2 regions of the Marinobacter sp. BSs20148 genome follow, and region 1 is predicted to be linked to the other one. Evidence: riboswitches for the same ligand, from Rfam matches in the RefSeq annotation. Region 1 holds a riboswitch; the other holds the start of a gene.

Region 1 (12,192 bases):
GCCATGCGAATACCCATGATCACGGCGGTCGGGACGGGTGCTGCGCTGGGGTTTGTGATCAGCGTGCCGGGCGCCATCGGTTTTCTGATCAACGGCATTGGCGTTGAGTCGCGGCCACCGTTCACGCTGGGGTATATCAACCTTGTCGGCCTGGCGCTGATTGTGCCGGCCACGATGCTCATGGCACCGGTGGGCGCGCGGTTAGCACACTCGATCAACGCCACTGTACTCAAGCAGCTGTTTGCGCTGTTTCTGTTTATCACGTCGTTGCGGATGTTCTACGGATTGGTAATCTGATGAGCCGCCAATACCCTCAATATAAGACTGACGTTGTGGCGCATTCCGGAGAAAGTCATCATGCTTAAAACCGTCTATTCAGCGAACGGTATGTTTGTAGCACCCCACCACCAGGCGGCGCATGCAGGCCGTGATGTGCTTCGCGAGGGTGGTAATGCGGTAGAGGCGATGGTTGCCGCGGCGGCTTCTATTGCAACGGTCTACCCTCATATGAACTCTATCGGCGGTGATGGCTTCTGGCTGATCCACGAGCCCGGTAAGGCGCCGGTGGCTATTGACGCCTGCGGTCGTGCAGCGGGTGCAGCAACCCGCGGGTTTTACCAAGGTTACGAGGCAATACCTTCCCGTGGCCCGCTTGCGGCACTGACCAGCGCTGGCACGGTCGCCGGCTGGCAGGAGGCACTGGCTATTGCAGGTGGTTGGGGTAAGCCAATGCCGCTGGCACGGTTGTTAGCACCGGCCATCGACCAGGCAACCCGAGGCATTGTTGTCACCGAAAGCCAGGCTGCACTGACAGCTGCAAAAAGTCATCAGATGAGCGACGCGCCTGGGTTTTTTGAAACCTTTATGCCCGGTGGCAAGGTGCCACAGCCGGGGTCACTGATGAAACAGGCGGCTCTGGCGAACACTCTTGAGCAACTGGCCCGGGCTGGACTGGACGATTTTTATCGAGGTGAACTTGGTAAAGCCATGGGTGATGAGCTGTCGCGCCTGGGCAGCCCGTTAACCGCCGCAGACCTGGCATCTTGTCGGGCCATGCTGGTGTCGCCGCTGCAGGTAAAGGTGCGGGGCGCCCGAATTTTCAACCTGCCGCCACCGACTCAAGGGCTGGCATCATTAATGATTCTGGGTATCTTCGATCGTTTGGGAGTAAAAGAAGCGGAAGGTTTTGACTATATTCACGGCCTGGTTGAAGCCACCAAACAGGCGTTCCGCGTGCGCGACCGTTTGGTAACAGACCCGGACAGATTGCCGGGAGTGCCGTCAGATTATCTGTCCCCGGAGAAACTGGCAGCCATGGCTGCAGACATTGATCCCGCCAAGGCGATGCCATGGCCCGATCCTGCCAGCCCGGGCGACACCATCTGGATGGGGTGTATCGATAACGCGGGCCGTGCCGTCAGCTTTATACAAAGCATCTATTGGGAGTTTGGCTCTGGCGTGGTGCTGAAAGACACCGGCATAAACTGGCAGAACAGGGGCATCAGTTTCTCCCTGAAACCCGGCGCGTTGCAGGCGTTGGAGCCCGGCCGTAAACCTTTCCACACCCTGAACCCGGCCCTTGCGCATTTTGATGATGGACGGGTGATGAGTTACGGCACCATGGGCGGTGAAGGCCAGCCTCAGACCCAGGCCATGGTGTTCAGCCGCTATGCTCTGTTCAATCAGGGTTTGCAGCAAGCCGTGACCGCTCCGCGATGGTTACTTGGCCGCACCTGGGGCGACACCAGCACCACACTGAAACTGGAAAGCAGGATCGCACCGGGGCTGGTCGACGAACTTAAAGCAGCAGGGCATGTCGTTGAGCCACTGAATGAAGCCTTCAGCGATACCATGGGCCATGCCGGCGCATTAGTGTTGAGGCCGGACGGCGTTATAGAAGGCGCAGCCGATCCCCGAAGTGATGGTTGCGTCGCCGGGTTGTGAGTGCCCCGTAGGCAATCCCCAACGTCTGCGTCGGTATCAATGTGTTATCGTGATGAAAAGCTACTAGTACGCGAGCTATTCAAATCGTGACAGCATGAAGTGAAGGGGTGATTGGCAATGAACATAAACGACGTGGCGTTTTCAGTATTGGATTTAGCCTCCACAAAAGACAACGATGAAGGCGCCGCGCCGGCTTTGCAGCGCTCACTGACGCTGGCTAAACATGTGGAACAGTTAGGCTTTAACCGTTACTGGGTGGCCGAACACCACAATATGGACGCCATTGTCAGCTCCGCCACCGCGGTTGTGGTTGGTTATCTGGCGGCGGGTACGCAGAAAATTCGCGTGGGGGCTGGGGGCGTTATGCTGCCAAACCACGCGCCCATCGTGATCGCCGAACAGTTCGGCACTCTGGAAGCGCTTTACCCGGGCCGTATTGACCTGGGCTTGGGCCGTGCGCCAGGCACGGACCCACTTACATCCCGCGCTTTGCGCAAACACCTGAGCGGAAGTGTGGATAATTTTCCTGCGGACGTGGAAGAGCTGCAGGCATTTCTGGGGCCGCGCCAGCCAGGCCAAAAAGTTGTGGCTATGCCGGGTGTGAACAGCAATGTGCCAATCTGGTTGTTAGGCTCCAGCTTGTTCAGCGCACAACTGGCGGCAAAAAAGGGTTTGCCTTACGCCTTTGCGTCGCACTTTGCGCCGCGCATGATGATGCAGGCTATAGAACTATACCGCAGCCAGTTTCAGCCGTCGGAATTTCTGGACAAGCCCTATGTGATGCTGGGTGTGCCTTTGGTTGCAGCAGACACCGATGAGCAAGCCGAGTTGTTGGCCACCACCACCTATCAACGCATATTGTCGTTAATCCGTGGTCAGAGCCTGAAGATGCGCCCACCAGTCGCGAGTATGGATGACCTGTGGCATTCCCAGGAAGAGCAAACTGTGCGAGATTTTCTGGGCCTGGCGATGATTGGCAGTGGCGACACCGTCAAACAGAAACTGCAAACGCTTTTGCAGCATACCCAGGCGGACGAGCTTCTGTTCACCTGCGATCTTTACAACCAGCAAGACCGCTTGCGTTCGTTTGAGATTCTGGCTGCTCTCAAGAGTTAGCCGGGCTTTAAAACTCGGGCCAGAAAACCTTGGTTTGTTATTTTTCTTGAGCCGTTTTTACCCGTATTTTGTTGCTGCCCAGACGCGTTTCGTGCAACTTTGCCCTGGCCAGTTTTGCTTGTTTTGCGTCGGGCATCTCAACGAAACCAAACCCTTTTGATTTGCCGGTTTCTTTGTCCAGAACCAGAGTGCATTCGGTCACGGTGCCATGTGCCTCAAACAGCTCGCGGATTTCCTGTTCGGTTGTGGTGCGGGCGAGATTACGAACTAATAGTTGCATGGTTGGCCATAATGATAAGGGGTGATAGAAATTAGTGCCCGCGATTGTTTCAGTATGGCTGGATAAGAACAAGCGCAACAGCCAACTTTGCGTTTAGTGCCCGCCTTTTCTCGCTGATCATAACACTGGGTTGCCGAGCCTTGAGCTGCAACTAGTGTTTGTCGAAGTTTTCTAGAAACCGATAACGCTCTGCGCGCGCTGTGCGCACCTCTGCTTCGCGATTGTTCGTCAACACTTCTTGCACGTAGCTGATGTGTTCGCTTGCTTTGCGCCGGGCGTCGTTTGGCCGTGCTTCCATAATGGCCCGAAACAGCTCGCTATGCTGGTTCACCAGGCGCTCACGGGTTTCGCCGCGCAGCTCGTACATGCCGCCAATGTTCGTCACCACGTTGCGTTTGAGTAGGTCAAACAGGCCGCGCATGGTGTGCAGTAACACCATGTTGTGGCTGGCCTCGGCAATAGCCATGTGAAAGCGCGCGTCGGTAACGCCTTCTTTGGAGCGAGCCTCTTGGGTGTGGGTACTATCGCTGTAACAGGCCTGAAGTTCATCAAAAGCGGCCTGCAAGTGTTTGCGATCTACTTCGGTGGCGCGCAAGGCGGCGTAGTAGGCACAATCTGCTTCCAGGGTGTGGCGGAACTCCAGCAAATCCTGGTGGGCCTCTGGGTGGCTTTCCAGCAGCGCCAGTAATGGGTCGCTAAAACTAGACCCCAGCTTGTCGGTGACGTAATTTCCACCGCCTTGACGGCTGACCAGCAGCCCTTTGGCCACCAGCTTCTGCACCGCTTCTCGCAGTGACGGCCGTGAAACCCCAAACTGTTCGGCCAGAGCCCGCTCTGCGGGCAGCCGTTCGCCGGGCTTCAGGGCGCCTTCCAGAATCATGCTTTCCAGCCGATCCATAATCGTGTCAGATAGCCGGCGTTGGCGAATCTGTGGCAATTCCATCTTTGACACCTTTGGTAAGACCAATTCCTAAATCTAACAAGGTTTTGCCGTCTCCATCAATACCCTCGTACGACTACGTACACTAATGTCTATTAAATTTCGTTTGACACTGGGCCTGATGTTTTTTTAACCTGTCGGCACTAGATTGTAAATTGGTATTACCAATTATAAGAGATCTAGCTAATAACAAGTACAGGAGCTCTTTGATGTCGACGGGTTTATTTGCCTTTGTTCCTCTTCTGCTGATCGGCCTGCGGCGGCCGGCTCGCCACGCCATGGCCGCGAGGGTGCAACGTTGCGCCGCACGGTATGGCCAACGCTGTATTACGTGCTGATGACAGGCATAATTGCCTTGATTGCGGCCTATGTGTTGGACTTTACAGACCCGTTAATGGCTCTTTAACCAGCTGAGGGCTCTTTAAGTTAGCTGAAGGCTCTAGAACATTGTATTGAAGGCGCCCCGTGCTTGCGGGGCGCACATCCTGCAACTGGAACAGGACATGCCTGATGATTATTTCTGCGTCTACCGATTACCGCGCTGCGGCCAAACGTCGGCTTCCACCTTTTTTGTTTCATTACATCGACGGCGGCTCATACAACGAGCACACGCTTAAACGCAACGTGGAAGACCTGTCAGACGTTGCCCTTCGCCAACGGGTACTGAATGACATGACCCAGCTGGACCTGACCACCGAGCTGTTTGACGAAACCCTGTCAATGCCGGTAGCTCTGTCGCCGGTAGGTTTGACCGGCATGTTCGCCCGTCGCGGTGAAGTGCAGGCCGCCCGCGCCGCAGCTAACCAGGGCGTGCCGTTTACCATGTCGACTGTGTCGGTGTGCCCGATTGAAGAAGTGGCCCCCGTCATCAGCCGGCCTATGTGGTTTCAGCTGTACGTGTTGAAAGACCGTGGTTTTATGCGCAACGCGCTGGAGCGAGCCAAAGCGGCGGGCGTAACCACCCTAGTGTTTACTGTAGACATGCCAGTGCCTGGCGCCCGCTACCGCGATGCCCACTCCGGTATGAGTGGGCCCTACGCGGCGCCACGTCGCATATTACAAGCAATAACCCATCCGCGCTGGGCGCTGGATGTAGGCGTGCTGGGCAAGCCCCATGACCTGGGCAACATTTCTGCTTACCGCGGCAGCGCCACCGGCCTGGGCGACTACATTGGCTGGCTCGGCAATAATTTTGACCCGTCCATCTGCTGGAAAGACCTGGAATGGATTCGCGAATTCTGGGATGGCCCGATGGTCATCAAAGGCATATTAGACCCCGACGACGCCCGTGATGCCCGCAGCTTTGGCGCCGATGGCATTATTGTATCGAACCACGGTGGCCGCCAACTCGACGGTGTGCCTTCTACTTGCCGCGCCTTGCCTGCCATTGCGGACGCAGTGAAAGGCGATATGAAAATTCTGGTGGATTCAGGCATTCGTACCGGTCTGGATGTATTGCGCATGCTGGCCCTGGGCGCCGACTGCACAATGATCGGGCGCGCCTACATTTACGCACTGGCGGCGGATGGTGAAGCGGGCGTTACTAACCTGCTGAAATTGATTGAAAGCGAAATGCGCGTAGCGATGGTGCTCACCGGCGCGCGAACCATTGCTGACATCAGCCCTGAATTGCTGGTCCGCGAACTAAAACAGGCGGCCCGGTAGGCCCTTATTGGTAATAAGAGAGTTGTTATGAGTTTGCCCGCCGATTTTGTGAGTGCCGTGAATCAGCTGATTCCCGAACAGCGTCGTTTTGACGATCCTCTGTCAACGCTGGCGTTCGGCACCGACGCCAGCTTCTACCGCTTGATTCCCAAGCTGGTGGTGCGGGTAAACGCCGAACACGAGGTCGTCGCGCTGCTGCAATTGGCGGGCAAGCACCGAGTACCGGTTACCTTTCGGGCCGCCGGTACCAGCTTGTCGGGCCAGGCCATCAGTGATTCGTTGCTGATTGTGCTGGGCGATGGCTGGAGCCGTCGGGATATTCTGGATAACGGTGCCCGTATTCGCCTGCAACCGGGTGTGATTGGCGCCCAAGCTAACGCCGTTCTGGCGCCTCTGGGGCGCAAAATCGGGCCAGATCCAGCGTCTATTAACGCCTGCAAAATCGGCGGTATTGTTGCCAACAACGCCAGCGGCATGTGCTGCGGAACCGCACAAAACAGCTATAAAACCCTGAATGCCATGCGCCTGGTGCTGGCAGATGGCGAGGTGTTAGACAGCGAAGACCCCGCCAGTGTAGCCGCCTTCAGCCGTCGCCACAGCGAACTGCTGGAAAAGCTGGCGCAATTAGGCCGGGACACCCGCGCCAACAGCCCGCTGGCGGACCGAATCCGTCACAAATATCGAATGAAAAACACCACCGGCCTGTCGCTGAACGCACTGGTGGATTTTGACGATCCGCTGGATATTCTGACCCACCTGATGGTGGGCTCTGAAGGCACCCTGGGCTTCATCAGTTCCGTCACTTACAACACCGTGCCCGAATACCCGCACAAAGCCACCACTCTGGTGGTGTTCGGCAATGTTGAAGACTGCTGCCGCGCCGTGCCGCTGTTGAAGCCGCAGCCGGTGGATGCGGTCGAATTACTCGACCGACGCAGCATACGATCGGTGGAAGACCAACCCGGCTTGCCAGCCTGGGTAAAAGCTCTGTCAGACGATGCCTGTGCCTTACTGATTGAAACCCGTGCCGCTAGCCAGTGGCTGCTGGACGAACAGATAGAGCAGATTCGCGCGGTGCTGGCGCCGTTCCACGTGGAACAACAGGTCGATTTCACCGAAGACGCCACCTTGTCTGGCCAGCTGTGGGCCATCCGCAAAGGCACATTCCCAGCTGTCGGCGCCGTGCGCCCCACGGGCACCACGGTGATTATTGAAGACGTGACCTTTCCCATCCCACAGTTGGCGGAAGGCGTTAACCGACTGATCAAGCTGTTTGAAAAACACAGTTACCACGAAGCCATCCTGTTCGGCCACGCTTTGGAAGGTAACCTGCACTTTGTGTTTACCCAGAGTTTTGACGACCCGGCCCAGGTAGAGCGTTATGCAGCGTTTATGGGTGAGGTGGCTCAGCTGGTGGCCGTGGAGTTTGGCGGTTCCTTGAAAGCCGAACACGGCACAGGCCGTAACATGGCGCCGTTTGTGGAGCTGGAGTGGGGGGCCGACGCCTACCAGCTGATGTGGAAAATAAAGCGCCTGCTGGACCCACAGGGAATATTGAATCCAGACGTGGTTCTGTCTGAAGACCCCGGCATCCATCTGAAGAATCTCAAGCCCATGCCAGCGGCCAACGAGATTATCGATAAGTGCATTGAGTGCGGTTTCTGCGAGCCGGTGTGTCCGTCTAACGGTCTGAGCCTGAGCCCGCGCCAGCGCATTGTGATCTGGCGTGACATTCAGGCCAAAAAACGCGCGGGTGTAGATACCCGTGAGCTGGAAGAAGCCTATCAATATCAGGGAATAGACACCTGCGCCGCCACGGGTCTTTGCGCCCAGCGTTGCCCCGTGGGGATCAACACCGGGGACCTGGTGCGCGAACTGCGCGCCGGCAAGGCGCATCACAATAGCCGTGCTGATTGGCTGGCCGCACACTTTGCGACGGCCCTGAAGGGCACCCGGCTGATGCTGGCAGCGGCCGACACCGCCAACCGTTTGTTAGGCGCACCCCGCCTGCAGCGTTGGACCGAAGCCAGTAAAAAACTCAGTGGTGGTCGTGTTCCGTCCTGGAATCCCGCTACGCCGCAACCGGTGCGCTGGGTTGAACATGCGAAACCAGCGGTAGCCGCTGAAAAGCCGCGGGTGGTGTACTTGCCAGCGTGCGTATCCCACGCCATGGGCCCGGCGCGTTCTGACAGCGAGCAGGCGCCGCTGCTGGAAAAAACCCGACAGCTGTTGGAAAAAGCCGGCTACGAGGTTGTGTTCCCAGAGGCCATGGATTCGCTATGCTGCGGCCAGCCGTTTGCGTCCAAAGGCTACCCCCAGCAGGCGGATCGCAAACGCAGCGAAATGCTGGCAGCGGTAAAACGGGCCAGCCGCGACGGCCGCGACCCGATCTACTGCGACACCAGCCCCTGCACCCTGCGGTTGCTGCAACAGCAGGATCACGGTCTGGATATTTACGATCCAGTACGGTTTATTCGCAGCCATCTGTTGGATCGGCTCGAGTTTATGCCACAGAGCGAATCCGTGGCGGTACACGTTACCTGCAGCACCCAGCATCTGGGGGAAGGGCAGGCACTGATCGATATCGCCCGTAAGTGCAGCACCCATGTTGTGGTGCCAGAAGACATTCATTGCTGCGGCTTTGCTGGCGACAAAGGCTTCACCACGCCTGAACTGAACGGCCACGCTTTGCGAACCTTGCAACCGGTGGTACAGCATTGCACCGAGGGTGTATCAACTAGCCGTACCTGTGAAATTGGATTAAGCAGCCACAGTGGCGTGGATTACCACAGCCTGGTGTATCTGGTAGACCGGGTAACTCGGCCAGTTCAAGCCCTTACCTGAAAATTAACGGGCTTTTATGTGCAGATTTTTGGCGCTCTGATAGTCTTAAAAAACGTTTCAGTGGATTAAGGTGAGCGCGATGGATTGCCTTTTTGTGTTGCTTCTCAAACCTGGCTACCGCACATACAGTTTGGCGTTCATGGCTGTATGTACGGCCTGCCTGTTCGGTTTTGCATTGGCGTCGCCACCGGCGTTAGCAGACCCAACGCCAACTCGTCAGACTTTGCAGGTGGGCTACACCACCAAATTCGTCTTTTTACCCCTCAGCCGCCTGCTGCAGCACCTGCGTGACGGTATAATAGACTTGGCTCCGGGTCTCAGTGGCACGCCGTTGGTGGTTTACGAAACCCTGGAAAGCTGGGAAAGCCCGGTGAATCTGGAATTGCACGCCTCGCACCTGAACACAACAGAAACACTGAAAACTTTTGACCAGATCAAGCACAAACGTGTGATTGTCATCAGCGGCTATAACTATGGCGGGCTGATGTCGTGGATGGAGAAACAGAGCGATATAGCCCTGACCGAAGCGCCAAACCGTCGCGCCGCAATTGATATGCTTAAGCGCAATCGTGGTGACTATTTGGTGGATTATCACAAGCCTGTGCAGGCATTGCTGTCGGCGCCTGGCGACGAAAATCTCCATTCCACCAAGCTGTTATCACGGAAAGGCGTTTGGGGCTAGGCTATAAAATTATTGGCTTTCCGAATTTATAAGCGCTATGGCGCCTTAACAAGTTGTATATCGCCATACCAGGCGCTTGCTTGCTCGCCGGTGTTGTCGGAATCCGACATGATGGCAATGCCGATAATGGCTGGCGGTTCTTCCCCAAAGGCCTTGCGGTAGTCCGCCGTAATATCCCGCTCAACGCTCACCCAGTCACCGGTTTTTTCCGCGCCGCTGCTCACCGCTAACATTCGGGTTTTATCGGTGTAAGGGTTATTCACCCATTCGCCAATAGGCAGCTGGTTTGCCCAAATGTAGTTAATAGCATTACCCGGCAGCGCTTCTCCGAACATCACCTCCACTGCTTTGCGCTTTGCGCGCTCAAAAAAACCGGCGTTGTCGGGCTGAAACTCAAAAGCCACGTAAATGCGCGCCGGATAGTCATCACCGTTTTTACTGCGGGCATCGCCCTTGGCAAACACATTCGACACCTTCCAGCGCCAGCGCAGAATCAGCGAATCCTGAGGCTGCACGTTTACCCGCGCAATCAGCCCGGATGCGCTTCCAGCCGTGTCGGCTTTGACCACCTGAACACCGTCTTCAACCAACAGTTGATAGTTGGAGTGCTGATCTATGTTGGGGAATTCCAGAGGCTCCCAGCCGTCGGAGATGCTTGTCATCTCAGAGAAACGGGGCAGGTGGGGCGCTGTCTCTTCTGATTGAGAAAATGCAACGGAACTGAACATGAACAACGCCAGTATCGCGAGTGTTGTTGAGAATGCCGAGAGTATGGAGACTATCTTGTTCATTGGGTTATTCCCGTATATAGTGTTTAGGTTCTTGGTCAAATACCAGATGTAGTGAGCTACGATCATTTTTAACGGCTTAAATCACTATAGCTGGTAACGGGAATCCGGTGAGACTCCGGAACTGACGCGCAGCGGTATTGGGGAACAAGTGTGGCACAAAGACACTGGCAGTTGCCGGGAAGTCGCCACACAAGGCCGAACGAACAGACACACCGTTCACGCCCCTAAGTCCGAAGACCTGCCAAGAACGCATCACTGCACCTTCGCGACACAGGTGAGCAGCAACAGTTTCAGTAACAGCACTCCAGTCTGCATGGCTTGGTGCGTATTACTGCCTGATGGCACCTTCAAAAGTTGCCTCGGTTGTGACTGCCTGCGTACGCGAAGACAACGAATAAACGCGTATTCAGGATAACCTGCTATGTCTGCCCTCTCTAACGATCTGTCGAACAAGCTACAGGCCGAAACCCCCGCTGCGAGCGCGGCCACCGCGGCGTCGCTGCAAGTGATCAAGCGCAACGGCAACCTGGTCAATTTTACCCCTTCAAAAATCGGCGTTGCCGTCACCAAGGCATTTCTGGCGGTGGAAGGTGACCAGGCGGCGGGCTCTGCCCGCATAAATGACGCCGTTCACAGGGTAACCGACCAGGTGGTGCAGGCCATCAGCCGCCGCCTGAAAGCGGGCGGTAAAGTGCACATTGAAGACATTCAAGACCAGGTAGAACTGGCTCTGATGCGCGCCGAGGAACAGAAAGTGGCGCGGGCTTACGTTCTCTACCGTGAAGAGCACGCCCGCGAACGCGCCCTGAACGAGCCGGTAGAAGCTCACCCAACCCTGACCGTAAAACAAGCTGGCGGCCGCACCGTACCGCTAGACTTGGGCTTGATGAAACAGCAGGTCGATAACGCAGCCTTCGGGCTGGACGGCATTAACGCCGAATCCCTGGTGGAAGAATCCATACGCAACCTGTACAACGGCATCGACGAAGCCGAGGTGCTGTCGGCGCTGATTATGACCGCCCGCGGCCGCATAGAGCGCGAACCGGACTACAGCGCCGTAACCGCCCGTTTGCTGTTGGAACAGCTGCGGCTGGAAAGCGTAACCGCGCTGAAACTCGACACCTCTTTGAGCCTTGTCGACGTCTACCCGCAAGCCCTGGGCACCTTCATCAACGCCGGTATTCGTTACGAATTGCTGGACGAAGCCATGGCCGCTTTCGACATGGAACGCCTGGGCGCTGCATTGAAACCCGAGCGTGACCTACAATTTGGCTTTCTGGGTCTGCAGACCCTGTATGACCGGTACTTCCTGCACTGGAAAGAAGACCGCCTGGAATTGCCGCAGGTCTTCTTCATGCGCGTGGCCATGGGCCTGTCCCTGCGTGAAGACGATCCCAACAGCCGCGCCATCGAGTTCTATGACCTGCTGTCGTCCTTCGACTATATGTCGTCTACCCCCACATTGTTCAACAGTGGCACCCGCCATTCCCAGCTGTCGTCCTGCTACCTAACCACCGTAGACGATGACCTGGAAGCCATCTACGGGTCGATTCGTGATAATGCCATGTTGTCAAAATGGGCCGGCGGTTTGGGTAACGACTGGACGCCGGTGCGAGCCATGGGTGCACGCATCAAAGGCACCAACGGCCAAAGCCAGGGCATAGTGCCTTTCCTGAAAGTGGTGAACGACACCGCTGTTGCCGTGAACCAGGGCGGCAAACGCAAAGGCGCGGTGTGTGCTTATCTGGAAAGCTGGCACCTGGACATCGAAGAGTTTCTGGAACTGCGTAAAAACACCGGTGACGAACGCCGCCGCACCCACGACATGAACACCGCCAACTGGGTGCCAGATTTGCTGGTCGAGCGCATGCGTCAAGATCGCGACTGGACCCTGTTCAGCCCCAACGACGTGCCCGATTTGCACGATTTA
Region 2 (12,192 bases), 300 kb from region 1:
GCGGCGCCCGCCAGCGCGTAACGAGAGGCAAGGTCCAGCCATTCCAACTTGCTACCGTAAAGGTCCCGGAACAGTCCGGACGTGGTAAAGACCACATTACGCCGCACCGGGTTATCGGTGCCCGGCCCGGCCGGCAGCCGCTCCAGGCCGTTAACAATGCCCCGGCTGTTCCAGACCGGCCGAATACCCATAAGTTTCAGACCAAAAGCGATCATCACGCCTTCGTCGCGCACTGTATCCGAAGCCCAAAGAACCAACGCATCACTTTCATCACGCTGTCGGGTTCCGGTTTTTTCCGCTTCTGCGACCAGTTCCTCAGCCAGCGACCAGGCAACTCGTGTCGGAATCAGGTCGTCAGACAAGGCATGAAAATTTCGCCCGGTGGGCAGAACCTCGGGGGTTCGTAACGGGTCATTGCCTTGCCCTGGTGCCACAAAACGACCATTGAGCGCATTCAGCCAGCTCTTGCGTTCCGCCGCCGGCGAACCGGCCAGCTTCTGGCGCCAGTCGGGGTTTGGTTTACCGGAGTCGCCTGCCATTGAGGTCAGCATGGTATCCAGCATTTCAGGGGTCCAGTCCTGACCAAACACGTGCAGGCCCAGGGGCATGTAATGCTCTTGTATGCTCGTCACATAATGCCCGGCTTCATGCACCAGCAATTCCGGCGACAACTCATCGACCGAGACCTCGGCGGCCGCAAGACCCATTTCATTGGCAATTTCATGTTCGATATCTTCGGCGATATCCAATTCGGCAATTTTCTCCCGAAGCAACGCCAACGCTCGCTCCCGGGTTGGGCTGTTGGGTTCGGTGGCAGACTGCCAGGTCTCCACTAACTGCCTTACTTCAAGCAAATTGTCGTACAGTTCGGTGGCTGCCAGAGGCGGCGTCAGATGGCTGATCATCACGCCCAGCGCTCGGCGCTTCGCCTGTATGCCTTCGCCAACGCCGTCCACAATGTAGGGGTAGATCAGCGGCAGGTCGCCACCCAGAAGATCCGGATAATCGTCCTCGGTCAGGCCCGCACGTCGCCGTGGCAGAAATTCACGAGTGGAATGCCGGCCCACATACACCAACGCATCGGCCTTATAGTGATCCCGCAGCCAATGGTAGAAACCGACGTATTGATGCGTCGGCGGAAAGGTGGTGTTGGCGTGAAGAAGTTCTTCATTCACCTCCCAGCCTCTTGGCGGCTGTGGCCCGATAAAGATGTTGCCGAACCGCAGACCGGGGAAAATCAGGCGATTATTCACCACCATCGACTGCCCTGGCGCCTCACCCCAACCCTTCAGTCCTGGAAGGTCGGTATCGGTCAGTGCCACTCGCAGAGCGTTCAGCTCGTTTTTATGGCCGCCTTCTTTAAGCCGGCGGATCCATAATGTTTCGTAGTCATCAAGACGGGCCAGGGCTGTGGGTCGATTGGGGTGCTTCACATTTTCGATCAAATGCCGAAGGTCCCTCACGCCCCGGTCCAAAATACCTAGGGCCAGGCCCTGTTCCGCAAGTTGATGGGCCTGTTCGAGACGTTCATGAAGATACCCGGTAGGACCATGAACCATTTCCTGCTGCACGACGCCGGGCAGAGACTGCAGATAACCCTGGTAAGTCTCCGCGCTCATCGATGGAACCTCACCCGCCATTTCCTGCAGCGCGCGCGGGTCATCCGGCAAGCTGACGCCACGCTGCTGAATCAGGTCGAGTAAGGCTTCCGGGCTGTCCGGCAGGGTGCCGGTGTTGTAGCCCTCAGCTTGCAACCAGGTCAGCATTTCAAACAGTGAGGCCAGCACGTCCAGATTGTCCGCCCCTACATTCTGGCGCCCAGGGGGATGGTTGTAGTAAAGGATCGCCACCCGCTTGTCAGCGTTCGCTTTGGTTTGCAGCACCTGCCAGCGCTTAAGGCGGTCGGCCAGCGCTTGAACGCGGTTTGGCACCGGCTGTGTCAGCGTGAGTGCAACACCTGTTAGCGTGTCAATCACCTCTGGTTCCGCCGTTGCCAGCACCATAGGCTGACTGACGCCCTGAAGTTCCGGCATAGCCAGCTTGTAGTGCACTTTGTCGGCGGGAATCCCGTCAACGGATAACTGCCACTGATTGCGGGTTCGCGAAGCCAGCCTGAGCCCTTTGACCACCGGGACGTTAAGGCGAATGAGCTCCTGCGTCACCTGCAAGCGGCCCTCGCCACCACCGATGGTAAAATCCTGCAGGCTGACAATGCCCGCCAGCGTCGCCGGCTGAATCGTCGCTTCCAGGGCGCTTAAGGCGTCAAGGCTAGCACCGCCCCAGCGGGAGAGAATAGCGAAGCACTGCAGGTCTCGGGCTTTCAGAGCTGCACACATATCGTTCAGTAAATCCCGGTCGCCAGGCCGATCACCGCTATCAAGATCGAGAATCGCCACCACAGGACCGTCTGCCAGCTCTAATCGGGAAGCGTCAGCGTTGGCTTCACCGTTCTGATAGTAGCGGATGCTGGCACGGGGTTCGGGCTTTTCATAATCCATATCATGACCCGCACGGGCCAACAGCCAACGCATCAGACCATCAAGGTGCTGTGGCGTTCTGCCCTGATAGAAGGCCCTGCCCTCCAGCCAGGCGGCCTGGTCCGGAAATACCGCCTGCCGGTCTGCCAGGTCATCACTGGCGTCAACACCCGCTGCTGGCGCAGCCACCAGCATTCTGAGCCCGGCATCATCCAGCGACGCCAATGGCTGGCGACCATTAATCTGCGATAGCCGAGAGATACGCCAATCACTGTTGATACCCAACACGGGCATCTGCCTTGCGGGGTCATCCGCAACTACTTGTTCTATTAACGTTGCAAGACGGTTGACCTGGTCGCCAAATACCGCCGACAGCACCAGTGCATCTGCGCTCTCAAGCAGCTCAAGCACGTGTTGGTCGCTCTGGATGGCAAGCTGTTCCGGGGTTCGTAACACCACTTGGTGATCAGGGTTTCGATCCAGAAAGCGATGGGCGCCTGCGGCCATTTCCGCAGCTGAACGCTCCGAAACAATACCCATAACAATGGCAGCCAACAGCGGCGGAGCCCAAATTGACATCGTCAGGGCGATCAAAAAGGTCTTCAAGTATCGCATCAGCGGAAATCCTCATGCATGAGTTTTCTCCGAGGCGCTAGGAAACCTCAATGGCTGACCGCGAAAAACAGCAGCCACTAATGCGGGTGCCGATGGGAAATAACCGTGGAAGTAGCTACCAACCAGGCCCTTTTCGCAAAATACAGCTTCGCTGCCGGTACCCACTTGTTTGTAGGTATGGGCGGCAGGCTTCCAGGAGGTTTCAAGGGTAGACCGGTGATAGGTGTGGCCCCGCAGTTCGCCTTCCTGTGCCGTCAGGCTGTGCATGCCCAAACCCTGTAAGCGCTTGGCCATGGCCGCGCGGCCCGGAATTAATCCAAGCAGCGAATGCACAACCCCTTCCTTGTCTGCCAGCTCTTCCGCACACGCCATAAAGCCACCACATTCGGCCAGTATCGGCTTGCCTGCGTGGTAAAAAGCACGAATGGAATCCATCATCGCGGTGTTATTTGCCAAGGTACTGCCATGCAGCTCGGGATAGCCACCGGGAAGCCAGAGGGCGTCTGCAAGCGGTAACTGCGCATCGACCAAGGGTGAGAAGTAACGCAGCTCTGCTCCCATCGCTTCCAGCAGTTCTGTGTTTGCGCGATAGATAAAACTGAAAGCCAGATCGCGGGCAATGGCAATGCGCACACCTGCCAGCAAGGCCTCTGGTTTTGAGCGCTCTGATGCAGCGATGGCCACCGCTTTTGGCAACACATCGAGGCCCGCAGCTTTGAGCACTTCGGCCGCCTGATCAAGCTGTTGATCCAAACCTTCCAGCTCTGCCGCCTGCACCAGACCCAGATTCCGGTCCGGAATGCTCATGGCGTCATCCCGTGAAATAGCGCCCAGCAGGCTGATGCCATCCGGCAAGCGTTCTTTCAGCATGGCGCCATGGCGCGGGCTGCCAACTTTGTTGGCAATAACCTGGTACACAGACAGCTCGGGGTCAAAGCTTGCCAGCCCCAGCACCAGGGCACCGAAGGTTTGCGCCATGCCGCTGGCGTCAATCACCGGCAGGGCCGGAATGCCCAGCAGCTTGGCCAGATCGGCGCTGGACGGGGTGCCATCAAACAAACCCATGGCGCCTTCAATTAAAATAAGATCGGCATCTTGCGCGGCTTCTGCCACCCGCCAGCGGCACTCATCTTCACCGGTCATCCACGGATGAAGCTGGTACACCGGCTGGCCGGATGCTACTTCCAGCACCATCGGGTCAAGGTAGTCAGGGCCATGCTTGAACACCCGCACTTTGCGACCAGCGTTGCGATGCAGGCGCGCCAAGGCGGCGGTCACCAGGGATTTACCCTGCCCGGACGCAGGTGCGGTTATCATTACTGCCGGTACGGTTATGGTCATTGATCAGCCAGATTCAGAGTGTTGATTAAAAACTAACGGGTACAAATACGGGCGCACCATCTGCTTCTACGGTGATTAATTTCTGGTTGTAGAGCCGTTCAAGCGCTGCTGGCTCCAGCATGTTTTTAGCGGGCCCCCAGCAGGCATCGCCGTTGGTATAGAGCAAAAGTGCGTGAGTGCACCAGCGTGCCGCCAGATTCAGATCGTGCAGGCACATGAACACCGTTTTGCCAGCACCCGCCTGATCGCGCAACAGGTTCATCACTTTCACCTGATGGTGCAGGTCCAGGTGATTTGTGGGTTCGTCCAACAGCAGGATATCGGGGTTCTGGGTCATCAGTGTGGCGATAGCAACGCGCTGTCGCTCACCACCCGACAGGGTATTGAGCAGGCGATCTGACAGCTGGTTCACATCCAGCGTGGTCAAAGCCTGCTCCGCACGGCGCAGATCTTCACCCTGCTCACTGTCCCAGGGCGACAGCCAGGGGTGGCGGCCAATCAGCGCGGTTTCCAGCACGGTCGCCGGAAAACTGTCTTGGCGCTCCTGAAACACCAGGCCCAGTTGCCGGGCTATGTCGCGGCGTTTCAGTGCGGTGAGCGGCCTGCTGTTCAGCTGCACCTGGCCACTGCGGGCGGGCAGTAATCCGGCCAATGTGTGCAATAACGTGGTTTTACCGGCGCCGTTCGGGCCAAGTACGCCCCAGATCTGACCGGGCTCTATGCTCATGTTCAAAGCAAAACCATCGGGGCGGCCAGGTACGTTGATGACCAGATCACGGGTGTTCAGCGTGCTCATCAGCGGCTCCGGTGCAGCAGGTACAGGAACGTGGGCACGCCTAATAAGGCGGTTATCACCCCAACGGGCAACTGTTCGGGCGCAATCATGGTGCGTGCAAGGGTGTCTGCCAATACCAGCAAGGTACCGCCAGCCAGTGCGCTGGCAGGAAGGATGATGCGCTGGTCGTTGCCCAGAATCAGTCGCAGCATGTGGGGCACAATCAAACCCACAAATCCGATACTGCCTGCGGTGGTGACCGCTGTTGCTGTCAACAAACTGGCCAGAACGTAAATTGTCCACTCCAGCGGTCGCACCGACACGCCCAGCGCCGCCGCCTGCATGGGGCCCCGTGCCAGCACATTCAGGTTACGGGCCAGGGGCATAATCAACACCACCGCCACCGCCAGCACCACCACCGCCGGCCAGGGCGAGCGGGCGTAGGACACATCGCCCATCAGCCAATACAACATACCGGGCAGTTTGTAGGAAGGGGTAATGGCCAACATGAGGGTAATCATTGCGCCCCAGCCGGCCGCGACGACAACACCAGTCAGCAACAGGCGTGACGGTGTCCAGCTGCCGGTGCCGTGGGCAAGGCCAAACACCAACACGGTTGCCAGCATGGCGCCAGCAAAGGCCGAGCCCGATATTATCAACGTGCCCATTCCCATCAGCATGGCCAGTAGTGCGCCAACCGCCGCGCCGCCTGAAAGCCCAAGCACGTAAGGATCTGCCAACGGGTTACGCAGCAACACTTGCATCAGGGCGCCCGCCACTGCCAAGAGCCCACCCGTACCAAACGCCGCAAGCGTGCGCGGCAAGCGCAAATCCAGCAACAGGGTTCGGTGCAGCGTGCTGCCTTCGCCCTGAATAACCTGCCATAAATCCCCAGGCGACACCGTCACACTACCCAGCGCCAGCGCCAGCGCCATGGATGCCAGAGCCAAAACGCCAAGGCTGAGCAAAGAGCGGGTCATTGATTCAGAACCTGAGCGTTGACCTCTGGCTTACAAATTTTCACGAGCACTTTCCATCTTGTCGCGGGCTCTTGCCAAATTCTCACGGGCAATTGTCAACTTCCCACACACCGATTGAATAGCATCAAGCAATCTTGGCGTAGGCCGTGAAATAGGCGACGCAGGCACGAAAAACAGATTGTTTTTTTCCACCGCGGTCAGCCCCGCGTATTTCTTCCATTCATCCAGTTGGTCGTCGCTAACACCGTCAACGCTGCCGGTAAGAATGGCATCGGGGTCCGCCTGCAACACAACTTCCGCACTGATTCTGGGTATCAGCCGCTGCATATCGCCAAACACATTCACACCGCCGCACAACTTCAGCACTTTGCCAATCAGGTGCTCATTATTGACGGTCATTAACGGTTTTTCCCACACTTGATAAAACACCGGTATGGGTTCAACGCCTGCATACTGCTGTGTTAAAGCAGCAATGCCAACACGGAAGCGTTCGGCCTCGTCAAAACCTTCCGGCTCGGTGCCCGCAAGCGTGGCAAGCCGTTCGATAACACTGGAAACCCCCGCAAAGGTGCGGGGTTCTATAGCAAAAGTGGACACGCCCAACTCTTGAAGCAGCTCAACCTGTGCTGGCGGGTTGCCCGTTACCCAGGTCACCACCAGATCAGGATTAAGCGCCATCAAGGCTTCCATGTCGACACGGGTGTGGCTGCCGATCAGTGGGAGTTCAAGGGCGGCTGGGGGATAGTCACTGTAGTTGACTACGGCCATCACTTTGTCACCGGCGCCGGCTGCGTACATCAGCTCTGTAGCGCCGGGGGACAAGGTGATAACTCGCTGTGCCGGGGCTGCTAGACAAAGCTTTTTCCCGGTGTCGTCCACAGCGCAACGCTGTATCTCGCTGGCTGATATCGGATGCGCCAAGAATGCTGTCAAAAGCCCTAAGGCAAACCTGAAATTCAGCCCGCGAAAAGCCACGCTTTTACTCCTGCATTTAAGACTTATTGGATGTCGTAACGAACCGACAGCATGGCTGTGCGGCCTGCCGAGACGTAGTTCTTCGCTGTGGAATACTCTTTGTCAAACACGTTGGCAACGGTCACGCGGCTGCTCCAGTTCGGAGCAAAATTCCACTTGGCACGCAGATCGAGAGTAGCAAAACCGGGCAACCGATTTTTATTTTTGGTGTCGTCATAACGATCACCTTCCGCAATTACGGAACCGCCGACCACAAAACTACTGATTGTCTTGTCCAAATCAACTCGCGCAGTCCTAGTTGTCAATCGTCTTAACTGATTACCGGTTTCACGATCTTCCGGGTTCATATAAGTGAGACCAAGCGATGTTCGCCAACCATCAAGCTCATAACCGCCACCAAACTCAGCTCCACGGATTCGGGCTTCGCTAACATTGACTTTTGTATTGATCGTCCCGATTTTGTCAGTAATGATGAGATCTTCAATGTCCATCTGATAAACCGCCAGATCCCAGAACCATACCCGGTAGTTTCCTCTAATGCCTAATTCGTAGCTTTCTGACTCTTCCGGCTTTACATTGGAATTACCTTGGTACTCATATCCACTGGGAAACTTTATATACGGAATGTACAAATCATTAAAAGTTGGTGCTCGAAACGCTGTACCATAGCTAGCGCGAACACGGTGCGATTGATCAAATTTGTAACCCAGCGCTAAACCACCGGTTTCATTAGTTCCATAGGCTTCATTATCGTCGCTGCGAAGACTCAGCTGAGTATCAAGTGGGCCAAAGTTCAAGCGTAGCTGGCTAAAAACGGCCGTATTAGTTCTACTGGTTTCAGTAAAATCTTCAGTGCTTTCAACTTCATCTTGCTGCAACTCTGCACCAACAACCAGTTCGTGAACACTGTAGGAAAAAGTGTTTTCCCATCTAGCCTGTCGCAAACGCGTGTCATAATAATAACTCTCACCACTGCTCGATAATGTTTTCTCGTCATCTTGTGACTCTGAAAACTGAATCCCGGTTTGCCAATAATCACTCAGCGGAGCAACCAAGCCTAGGCCAACAGTCCGAATTGTGTAGTCCGTATTGCCGCCTTCGTATTCAGTGTTTCCTTCAGACTGCAGCAATATTGCGCTGGCCTCACCCCCGTTTTCTAGTTCATGTACAACCCGGCCCAACCCGGCAGTTTGGCGGAAGCCTTTTTCTTGGTCTTGTTCCAGATTTTTAATATTCTTACGAACTGCTGTGCCGTCGGTCTCCTTGTGCAAACCACTCAGACTGAAACGCGTGCTCCCAGCGGATCCGGAGACTCCCGCACTCGCTTTTTGAGTATCAAAGTTACCCGCACCGGCCTCAACCCAGCCGCGCTCACCCTGTTTCGGATCCAACGTAAAAGCCTGAATCACACCACCCATAGCATCTGCGCCGTACAGCGAACTTCTGGGCCCACGAACGATTTCCACTCGTTGAATAAGCTCTGTCGGAAAAAACTGCCAAGGGGCCCCTCCGCTGGTCGCTGAGTGCAGCTTAATGCCATCAACTAGAAAAACCGTGCCGGCACTCTGAACGCCGCGAATATTGACGTTCGTTGTCTTGCCAAAAGAACCATTTCCCGTCACGTTAATACCCGGCTGGCCTCGCAGAAGATCGGAAACATCAGCAGGCGCTTTTGAGCGGATTTCTTCTTCGTCAATCACCGTGAAGGAAGCCAGGCTTTCACCCACAGTTTTAGGGCCAAGCGTAGCGGTAACAACAATCGGATCAAGAGTCGCGCCAGTAGATTCTTGGGCAACCGCAATTGAAAGAGGACTTAATGCAAAAGGCGCCAGCAGACTGCTGGCAACAAAGCGAAAAACTTTCATAAAATGCACTCAAAGCCACACCACGCGCACCCGCATGGCTGATTTTATGGTGCTACAAAGGAAAGCGAAAGCCGTCCGCAAGCAAAGCGGGCGCCTTCCAAAAGGTGGGGAAATGCCGTGAAACAGGATCGGTGTTTACCCACCGCAACTGCCCTCCGCAGCGTTCGGTGTGTTGACAGGCCGGTCTCCGGACTTGTGAGCTGTATTACTGAACGGCGCAAGCCTTCCCATGCGTTCGCACAGTGGCACCTTTCTTAGCCGTTCACTCACTTACCGTTGCGGGGGCAGTGCCGGACTTTAACCGGCTTCCCGTTTCACTGTTGTCGCGATGATGATAGCGCTCGAACAACACCTGAAAACGAACGCAAGGCTAACAATGCGTTAATGTCTGGTCAATGATTAATCACCGACGGCGTCCGCCAATGCCTTGTCCAGGCGGCACCATTCGTTCTCGTCTGGCGCCAGACCGAAGCGCACCATACCGGGTCGTTCGAATACTCTTACCAGCACGCCTTGCGCGGCAAGACAGTCCGCCAACAAAGTTGGGGCTTCGGTGCGAACGGTATGGAACAACGCGCTTCCACCCATCGGATTCAGTCCGGCTGAATGCAATATGCCTCTTAGCCTTCGAGCGCTGTTCTGCAAGCGAGCACAGGCTTGTTGCTGCCAGTTTATATCCAGCAGTGCCTGCGCCATTACGTGGCGCGCGGGACCATTCACCGCCCATGGTCCCAGCTTTTCCGTCAGCGCACCCGCAAGATTCTTATCGGCGAGCACGAAGCCGGCGCGTATCCCGGCCAAACCAAAGAACTTCCCCAGTGAGCGCAGAACAATCAGACCCGGGCGGCCACTCTGGCAGGCCAGGCTAAAAGTGGGCGTGGGGTCCATAAACGCTTCGTCCAGCACCAGCCAACCACCGCGTTTTTGCAAACGCCGGTGCCAACGCAATAGCGTGGAAGGAGGAATAATTGCACCCGTGGGGTTGTTAGGATTGATCCATACCAGCACGTCAAGCTGATCCAACCAACGATCATCGCAACCCGAGGCACCGCCTTTGGTCTGCACAGGCTCAATGGGAACAATCTTGTGGCCAGCAGAGCGCCAATGGTGCCCATGCTCGCGATAGCCAGGTACCGGTATGCCTACACGACAGGGTTTGCGTAAGCTGGGCAGCGCCATAATGGCCGCTTGACTGCCGGCAACAGGCACACAGCCAGAAGCCAAGGGCGCGCCCGACCAATGACGAATAATCTCTGCCAGGCCATCGTCTTGTTCTGGCAGGCGCTGCCACACGTCCGCCGGCAACTCCGGCACCGGCCACCCCGATGGGTTGATACCGGTCGATAAATCCAGCCACTGTTCGCGGGGAATACCCCAGCGCTTTACCGCGTCATTCAGCCGCCCGCCGTGCTGTAGCATCACAATCCCGCCACCACGGCAACAAGGCCGCTTATGGCGAATATAACCGCCAACCAAAGCCAGGTGCCGTGGCGTACCAGTGCAATAGCCGCCTGAACAGTGTCGGCACTGGCCGGGTTAGTACCGCCCAGGTGCGGGCGCTGCTTTACGCCTTGCGGATAAGGCGACGGGCCACCGAGTTGAACATTCAGTGCACCCGCGCCTGCCGCCATCACCGGGCCAGCGTTGGGGCTGTCCCATTGGGACGCCTGCTGTCGCCAGCAGCGCCACGCAAGCTTACGATTACCTAGCAGCGTGTACGTTAGCGCCGTAAGCCGCGCAGGCAGCCAGCCCATGACGTCGTCCAGCCGTGCGGCCGCACGACCAAAATATAAAAACTGCGGGTTGCGATAACCCCACATGGCGTCCAACGTATTCACAACACGATGCACAATCACACCAGGAATACCGCCCACTAAAAACCAGAACAGGCTGGCAAACACCGCATCCGCGCCATTTTCCAGCATAGACTCGGTGGCCGCAGCTGCCACGCCCTGCTGATCCAGCGCGCTGGCCTGGCGGCTGACAATGCGGCTAACCTGTTCCCTTGCCAAATTCAGCTCGCCTCTTTGCAGCGGCTGCGCCACCGCCAGACCATGCTCTGCCAAGCCCCTGAGAGAAAGCGCAAAGTACAATGCAGTAGCCTGGGCCAGCAGCAACCAAAAGCCGCTGAGCACAGCAGACAACCAGATTGTTAAAAGCAACAGGGGCAACACCAGTGAACACAGGGCTAAAGTACCCAGGATAAGGCTACGCCAGGCCTTTTGTGGTGCGCTGTTAAGCAGCCGTTCCAAAGCACTGGCCAGAGCGCCAAAACCCGCCAGTGGGTGCAGTCGGCGGGGTTCACCCAATAATCGGTCCAGAGTGAGGCCCAGCAGGCAAACCAGTAAAGGCGCAAAAAAGGGAGAAAGAAAAGCGGCCATTATGACTTCAAAGTCACCGCCAAACCGGCGACGCTCATAACCACAGTGTCGCAACGCTCGGCCAGGGCCTGATTCAACCAGCCCAGTTCGTCGCCAAAGCGTCGGGTAAGGGGGTCCATGCCAATAATACCCAGCCCCACTTCGTTGCTGACAATAATCAGCTTGCCCGGGTACTGGGCCAGCTGAGTTAAAAACTGTTCCCGCTCCCACGCAAAAACCGTCTCGCCGGCGTGCAGCAGATTACTCACCCACAGGCTCATGCAATCCACCAGCATGCACGGCGCTTTTTGGCCGGCGCTGGCATAGAGGGCAAGCACCGAGGCAAGGGCTAATGGCTCTTCACTTAAGCCCCAGTTAACAGGACGTTGCCGTTGATGGCGATCAATGCGCCTGCGCATTTCGTCGTCACCGGCGGTTGCGGTGGCGAGGTACACCACCTCGCCGTCAGTGTTGCAGGCAAGGCGTTCTGCCAACGCGGTTTTACCGGAGCGAACGCCACCAATAACCAGAGTGTGCATGTTGGTTTCAGTCCTCGGGGTGGAAAAGTAGGTGGTAGCCGGCAAACTGGTGGGCCTTGAACTCTACCGGATCTGGACGACTCAGAGTATCATCCAACTTTTGCTGCCTCGACATCGATTTTTATATTATTGGCCATTTCCGTGGCGCTACGCGTTTGCAGTTTACAGGTATTTATCATGTTATTTCCCGTCAGTTGGACCAACCCCCCCGCGCTTCCTTCCTCCCATTTTCTGGAACTTGCCATACAGCGCCAGAACACGCTGA

What was found. Region 1 has a riboswitch for cobalamin ahead of MRBBS_RS18180 (ribonucleoside-diphosphate reductase subunit alpha). Riboswitches for the same ligand answer to the same signal wherever they lie in the genome.
Region 2: another riboswitch for cobalamin. It lies ahead of MRBBS_RS00945 (TonB-dependent receptor domain-containing protein); the one in region 1 lies ahead of MRBBS_RS18180 (ribonucleoside-diphosphate reductase subunit alpha).

The regions. Positions count from the first base shown of each region.
Region 1 covers NC_018268.1:3,973,622-3,985,813, reverse strand. Annotated here, with positions in the region: gene MRBBS_RS18225 (sulfite exporter TauE/SafE family protein) at 1-297, shown strand, start outside; gene MRBBS_RS18220 (gamma-glutamyltransferase family protein) at 358-1,944, shown strand; gene MRBBS_RS18215 (LLM class flavin-dependent oxidoreductase) at 2,062-3,060, shown strand; gene MRBBS_RS18210 (RNA recognition motif domain-containing protein) at 3,098-3,418, opposite strand; gene MRBBS_RS18205 (GntR family transcriptional regulator) at 3,492-4,283, opposite strand; gene lldD (FMN-dependent L-lactate dehydrogenase LldD) at 4,791-5,945, shown strand; gene MRBBS_RS18195 (FAD-binding and (Fe-S)-binding domain-containing protein) at 5,973-8,789, shown strand; gene MRBBS_RS18190 (amino acid ABC transporter substrate-binding protein) at 8,869-9,471, shown strand; gene MRBBS_RS18185 (DUF3047 domain-containing protein) at 9,507-10,199, opposite strand; cobalamin riboswitch at 10,315-10,523, shown strand; gene MRBBS_RS18180 (ribonucleoside-diphosphate reductase subunit alpha) at 10,684-12,192, shown strand, end outside.
Region 2 covers NC_018268.1:212,817-225,008, reverse strand. Annotated here, with positions in the region: gene MRBBS_RS00970 (cobaltochelatase subunit CobN) at 1-3,092, opposite strand, end outside; gene MRBBS_RS00965 (cobyrinate a,c-diamide synthase) at 3,105-4,433, opposite strand; gene MRBBS_RS00960 (ABC transporter ATP-binding protein) at 4,459-5,229, opposite strand; gene MRBBS_RS00955 (FecCD family ABC transporter permease) at 5,229-6,188, opposite strand; gene MRBBS_RS00950 (cobalamin-binding protein) at 6,219-7,163, opposite strand; gene MRBBS_RS00945 (TonB-dependent receptor domain-containing protein) at 7,187-9,028, opposite strand; cobalamin riboswitch at 9,189-9,399, opposite strand; gene cobD (threonine-phosphate decarboxylase CobD) at 9,428-10,447, opposite strand; gene cbiB (adenosylcobinamide-phosphate synthase CbiB) at 10,447-11,409, opposite strand; gene cobU (bifunctional adenosylcobinamide kinase/adenosylcobinamide-phosphate guanylyltransferase) at 11,409-11,927, opposite strand; gene cobT (nicotinate-nucleotide--dimethylbenzimidazole phosphoribosyltransferase) at 12,105-12,192, shown strand, end outside.